Regions from separate parts of the Cytobacillus firmus genome, predicted to be linked through region 2. Evidence: riboswitches for the same ligand, from Rfam matches in the RefSeq annotation. Region 2 holds a riboswitch; the other holds the start of a gene.
The links. Region 2 has a riboswitch for S-adenosylmethionine ahead of NAF01_RS03595 (LLM class flavin-dependent oxidoreductase). Riboswitches for the same ligand answer to the same signal wherever they lie in the genome.
Positions count from the first base shown of each region.

Region 1 (3,424 bases), 480 kb from region 2:
ATGGCTGGAGTTTAAAATGGTCGATTCTTTTCAATGCTGTTATGTTTACCATCCTTTGGGTGCACCACAAGCGGCCAGCTGCCGCATGGGGACTGTCCATTCTTTTCATCCTCTTCCTATGGAGGCAGTTCGATGTACCATCAGCTGTTTTTAGATAAGTGTCTAATTTCATTGCAATTTGTCGATAAAAAAACAAGCTATTTTACTGGACTTTTTTTATTAAAGCGTTTATTTTACTATAAAAAGGCAATATTCTATGTATAAGTTTCAATAAATTGGAATGGGATGGTGTTACGATGGCAAACAAGAAAAATGTTAAATCTCCCGGCAAAGATCTAAATATTGGTGCGAATGTTTCATTAAACGGCCTGGTAACAGCTGTTTTTGATAATATGGTCCATGTCCAGATTGGCGCTAAGATAGTAACAGTTCATGTTAAAGACCTGTATTCCGGATTAAATAATCCATTATTTAATAAACAGCAGGCTTAGTATCCACCATCTCTAAACATACTTCAGGAGGGGCAGCTCAAAGGCTTGCCCCTTCTGTTTTTTAGACCGGCTGTACCTGCTTATACTTCCCTGCCGTGACTGCATAATCTCCAAGCACTTGATAAGCCTTCAAACCGGATTTGTCTAATAATGACACAGCTTCTGCAGCTCCCTTAACGATCAGGGCCTGTTCTGACACTTTGCTGGCGATTTCAACTCCCTCAGGGAATTCATATCCTTCAGCATCACCCAATATTACCCAGAGCGGCTGTTCAGGAACAGTTTCTTCCGATCCAGCTTCCTCAAATACTGAAGGTAAATCGGCTTTGCCCACATGAATCAGATCTTCAATAATCGCACTCGCTGTCGGGAACATGCCTGCTCCAGGTCCCTGCAAACTGATATTTCCGACAATATCCGCATCGATTGAAACGGCATTCTGCACGCCTTCTACTCTGTATAAAGGATGAGATTCTCCTGTCAGGACCGGCTTTACTGTACAGCGGACAGAATCTTTTTCCTTCTGAATTGATGCTATATGTTTAAATTTCAGCCCCAGCGAATCAGCCAAACGGATTTGTTCAATCGTAATATCAGTAATGCCTTCTCTTACAGAGTATTCCTGTTCCGGCGCTTTCCCGAATACAAGCTCGCTCAGAACAACTGCTTTGTAAAAGGCGTCATATCCTTCGATATCGTTTTTAGGATCGGCTTCTGCATAGCCTTTTTCCTGAGCGATTTTCAATGCTTCTTCAAATGATAAGTTCTCCTCGCGCATACTTGTCAAAATGAAATTGGATGTGCCATTTAAAATTCCTTCAATCCGTTCGATCCTGTTGGCATTTAGCAGCTGCCTGATGGTCTGAATGATGGGGATTCCGCCGCCGACTGTTGCTTCAAATCCCAGTGATACATTCTTTTCTTTTGCCAGCCTCGCAAGCTCACTTCCATGAAATGCAAACATCTCTTTATTCGCTGTAATGACGTGGCATCCTCTCAATATGGCCTGGCGCAGATACGTATAGCCCGGCTCCCTGCCAACAATGGCATCAATTACGACATCAAGCTTTGGAAGCTCAATAATATCCTGAAAGTCATCTGTTAAAAGCACCTCATCATCAGGCAAAGAATGTTTATTCACATTTTTGACCAGGATAGCGGAAACCTTCACTTCTTTCCCGAGTATCGCCTGAAGCCTTTCCTGATGCTTTCTGATTGTTTCATACACTCCTTTTCCAACAGTTCCAAACCCCAATAGCCCGATCGTTATCGCTGACATTATTTATTCCCCCTTGTTAAAATTTAAGGCTCTTTTCATATAAAATGTTGTTTTTCGCCTATCAAAGATGTCCGTTGATTTCCGCTCCAGGCACTCGCTTTCCGCGGGGCAGGCGGTGAGCCTCCTCGACGCTCTGCGTCTGCGGGGTCTCACCTGTCCCGCTACTCCCGCAGGACGTTGAATATGCTTCCTCAGATAAACATCGCACGAAGAAAATGCGATAGCATTTTCGAGGATCTCGCACCTTCCGCTACAATCAACTCAGTAAATAAGATAAAATTAGCAAAAAAACTTATGAAAATAGCCAGATTTAAAGTGCGTATTCCAATCAAAACAAAAAACCCCTTCCGTCCATTACAGACAAGAAGGGGTTTGAATTAATATTCCGTTCATTCCGCCTTCTTATCTTCGGAAAATGTATTCCTCTGAATTTGGCACCGTGCATGAATGCTGGTTGCCGAGGCTTCATAGGGTCAGTCCCTCCGCCTCTCTTGATAAGAAGTTTCTAAGTATTCAATTTATATGAATCATAAACATTTATCAGGTCTACGTCAACCTTTTTTGAAAAATTATTTTCTTCAGACGCTTTCACTTTCATTGAAATCTTCCGTTATGATCTCAAGAAAATGCTTAAGAATTCTGGCAGTCAGCCCCCAGATGACCTTATCCTGGAAATAGTAAAATACCTCTTCCGCTCTCCTTGTCTGCCAATTGTAATTTTCACCTCCGGCAATCAAATCAAAAGGAAAATTTTCTTCTGGCTCTACCTTAAAATTCACGTGATACGTTTCCGGTTTTACTTTTTTCAGAAATGACAGAGGCACAGTAAAAACCTCTTCTACTTCATCAGGGTTCGGCACAATCTTGTCCGGGTTTTGGATAATGCCTGCATAAGGGTAAATAATTTGACCGAAGGAAATCATGTAATCCAGCGGGGAAACATTTGTGATGCTGTCTTCGCCCACACCGAGTTCCTCAGAGGTTTCACGGATGGCCGTATGTTCTTCATCCCTATCTTCCGGATCTATCCTTCCGCCGGGGAAACATACCTCCCCAGGCTGCCTTCTCATTTTTAGTGAACGTACTTCAAATAGGACATGTACCTCATTATTGATTTCAACCAGCGGAAGCAAAATAGCGAACTTCGAAAATCGCTCACTCCCCAAAATGATGGGGGTTCTGTTCCTTAACCTTTTAGCCAGTTTCTCAATCTCCATATCTGCCCACCTCCAGCAGCAATTCAATTAAGTTATTATCTCTTTATCATACTGTATTCTTTGCATTTTATTAATTTATACGGCTTGTGCCAAATAATGATTCCGGACTATATATTATTGCATCCTGCCTTCAAAAGGAAAAGAACGTTTCTCCGCCTGCAAATCAGGGAAAATAAAAAAATATCATAATACACTGGGAGTGAAAAATATGAAGAAGAATATATTAATAGGCGGATACGATACACAGCAAGAGCTTAAAGAAGCCATTGAAGGTGCAGGGTCAAATGGGTATCAGAAGGAAAATCTTGTGATCGTCTCAAAGGATGGAGCAAATCTTGAAAGCTTTGCAGACAATTACGGAGTGAACTTGCGAATAGTCGGTTCCCAGGAGCTGGGCAATCAGCGTTTTCTTGATTCTGTTAAAGCTCTTTTCATGG
Region 1 covers NZ_CP098323.1:1,150,898-1,154,321, reverse strand. Annotated here, with positions in the region: gene NAF01_RS06100 (CBO0543 family protein) at 1-158, shown strand, start outside; gene NAF01_RS06095 (hypothetical protein) at 297-491, shown strand; gene NAF01_RS06090 (homoserine dehydrogenase) at 553-1,770, opposite strand; SAM riboswitch class I at 2,170-2,271, opposite strand; gene NAF01_RS06085 (NUDIX hydrolase) at 2,349-2,987, opposite strand; gene NAF01_RS06080 (general stress protein) at 3,196-3,424, shown strand, end outside.
Region 1: another riboswitch for S-adenosylmethionine. It lies ahead of NAF01_RS06090 (homoserine dehydrogenase); the one in region 2 lies ahead of NAF01_RS03595 (LLM class flavin-dependent oxidoreductase).

Region 2 (3,424 bases):
CGCCGGACAAAGTTCAAATCCTTCAGAAGTATCAACCCGGACAGCATAAACAAATCTGCCCCCAACAAATTCGCAGCGCGTGATATAGCTTTCAGGTGATTGAATATATTCCTGAATAAGAGTAATGCCATCTACCGGTTCTTCGAAGGAAGGGCCTTCCACATAAGATTTTAAAGCTTCAATACTATGGAATAATTGAACACCCAGACCTTTGCCGGCACGATTATGCTTTGTGATAAACGGCTGTCCGGCAAATGCTTCGGCTGCCTTTAGGATATTTTGTTTTCCAGCCGCTGCAATAGTTTTTGGAGTCCTCACACCAGATTTATTTAACTCCAAGTATTGTAAAACCTTACTTACTTCCAGCTTTAAAGCGTTCGTTCCATTAATCACCGCACGGTCATGTGCTTCAAGCCAGGCCAATACTTGTCCGGAAAATTCAGCCGCAAAACGGTGATCACGTGTATGAGAAGAAGCACTCATACGGCTATAGAAAATACCTTCCGGCGGTTCTGCCGATAAATCCAACGTTCCTTCGTCTAAATGCCATTCTTCATAAGGAACACCCAGTTCCTCCAATCTTTTTGTCAAATGGACTGTCCACTCACTATTTTCATGTATAACGTATACCTTGCTCACTATTCAGGCCCCTTTCTAGCTCTTTATTAAACTGCGTTTTTGTTCCACTAACGGCATAACGGTCTTTGCGAAGCGTTCCATTTCCTCCAGCTGAGGTGAAAATTGCAGCAACAGCAGGTCCAGCCCAACTTCTTCATATTGCAGGATCCGATCAGCAATTTGTTCTGGTGTTCCTACTAGATTTGGACGCAGACCTCTATTGGAAACAGAGTAATCCTGCAGCTGAATCTGCTGCTCCAGATGTGACTTTGTCGTGAAGTCCTTAAAGCCGGCATAACCGCTGGAATCCTTCACAGTCGTGATTTTTTCAAGCTCAGCGAGTGCCTCTTCTTCTGTCTCACGGCAAATAACATACGCTGCCATTCCGAATGAGCTGAATGGCACATTGCCCGCTTGTTGACGCCTCGCCTTCATATCGGCTATTTTTGTCTCAATCTCTTCTACCGTTCCGCCGTGCATCACATAAGCATCACATTTTTCGGCAATGGTCTGCTTGCCTTTTTCACTTTCACCGCCTGCATACAGAATCGGATTAGGCCGCTGAACAGGCTTAGGAGCAAGCTTTGTATCGTTTAAGTTGTAAAATTGGCCGGAATAACTGAAGGTATCTTCTGTCCATAACCCTTTTAACACATCAATGAACTCCTCGGTGCGGGCGTAACGCTCATCATGTTCTGTAAAAACACCGCCATACTGGCGCGCTTCTTCGGCCCACCAGGCAGAAACAACGTTAAGGGTAAAACGGCCATTGCTGATTTGATCAATATTAGCGGCCATTTTTGCTGCTACTGCCGGATTATGAAAACCGGGACGAATCGCGGTCATAATTTCAATTTTCTCTGTCACTGCGGCAAGCGCGGCAGCCGTGGACCAGGCTTCAAGAGAATCATGGCCCGGTCCTTTAATATCATTTAAATATAATTCCGCGATTAACGTAGTCGAGTATCCCCATTCTTCTGCCGACTGAATGACGTTTTTAGCATACTCAAAGGTTGGCGGCATACTTTCATCTTCGACATTCCGCAGCCATCCTCCAAAAATCGGCAGCCAGAAACCATATTTCATTTTTCTTTCTCTCCCTATCTTTCAAATATCTACTTTTCTTATCATTTAAGTAGGATTTACAAACAACTAAAAAACTCTCCTCCAAAGAAGAGAGTTTTTTATACTCTCTTCTCATCTTTCAAGCGATGCGCTTGCTGGAATTGGCACAGTATTCATCAGAACCTGCTGCCGAGGTTTCAAAGGGCCAGTCCCTCCACCTCTCTGGATAAGAAGAAAAAACTATTCAGCTTTTTAATTATTTAAAGTGATAATAATTTATATAGATCAAATTGTCAATTAAATATTTCTAAGCTCTAAATATTTTTAATACGCTTTATTTTCCCACAATACTTGCTGCAACGTTTTTAAAGTAAAGCACCCTTTACTTAAAGTGTATTTCAATCTTTTTTACGTTCTTCTCTTTCACACTCCCGAAAACTGTTGTTTTATTAAAAATATCAAAATACATTATATACTCAAGAGTCTTCCGACATTATGAATTCTTGTGAATATTTTCCTATTATAGAGCTAAAATATCCTTAAATATACTTTATAAGGGTGACTCGGTAAATGCCGGATAAGCGACTTGAGCAATTTGATCATATAGTGAGAATGGGAAAAGAGGGACAAGAGGCTTTAAATAAGTATTGGTTAGATTTTGAGCTTTATACTTCATTTGAATACTGGTTAATGGCATCTCTTCTTATAGGCCCTCTTATCTACCTATTTTTTAAAATTGATAAAAACAAAATATTTTTCTTTGGTTTCTATGGTTACAGTATTCATGTAATATTTGGATATATCGATTTGTTCTCAAAAAATTCAGGATATCTAAATTATCCTTTCCCAGTGATCCCCATGCTGCCAGGGTTAACCCTTGATTCGAGTTTCGTTCCTGTTACTTTTATGCTTGTTTACCAATGGACGATAAACCGGGAAAAGAATTACTATCTGTATATGATCATTACCTCTGCGGTTATGGCATTTATCTTTAAGCCGGTTCTGTTCGCAATAGGGCTAATGAGGCTTTATGGAAACACAAATTATATCTATCTATTTGCTGGTTATTTAATTGTCATAACGATAGCTAAATTTATCATGAGTGTGTTTTTGTGGACAGAGGCTAAATACAAAAAAGGATAAATGGATTTACATTCATCCTTTTTCCTTTTTAGCCAACCTGGACTTTGAGTTTTAAAGAAGAAGCTGCCTGGTTAAGCAGCTGTTTCTGGGTTTGCGAATCTTTATATTAATAACTGCCAGACTGAACGCTGCAGCTGTGTTTTTCATTAGAATCAAATTACCTTACTTTTATTAACTGGATTTACATCTTTCTTATATTTCATAAGATCCAGCACTTTTATAATTCCACTCAATAATCTTCTCTACAGAAAGTAAAAGAAAATAGAGTAATTAAAAAATCTCGATCTTCGGGGAAGGATAACTCTAAGGTTCTTAATTCCTCGAGACTCTTCCAGTCAATGTCATAAATTAGTTGATCAGGATCCTGAATGGCTGCTTTTCCTCCAATAATCTCCACTTCAAAATATCTTACTTCCCCGCTGCAGCTCACTTTATTGAAAATAGGCTGTATAACCTTCACCTCAAACCCTGTTTCTTCCCTTACTTCCCTGATGCAGCATTCCTCAAACGTTTCTCCTTCTTCCAAACCGCCTGAAGGAACAGACCATCGTTTCGGTTCGTCTGCTGCCCCCTGCAATACCATTAAAACCTTATCCCC
Region 2 covers NZ_CP098323.1:667,262-670,685, reverse strand. Annotated here, with positions in the region: gene NAF01_RS03600 (ATP-grasp domain-containing protein) at 1-639, opposite strand, end outside; gene NAF01_RS03595 (LLM class flavin-dependent oxidoreductase) at 655-1,704, opposite strand; SAM riboswitch class I at 1,813-1,916, opposite strand; gene NAF01_RS03590 (hypothetical protein) at 2,254-2,826, shown strand; gene NAF01_RS03585 (NUDIX domain-containing protein) at 3,056-3,424, opposite strand, start outside.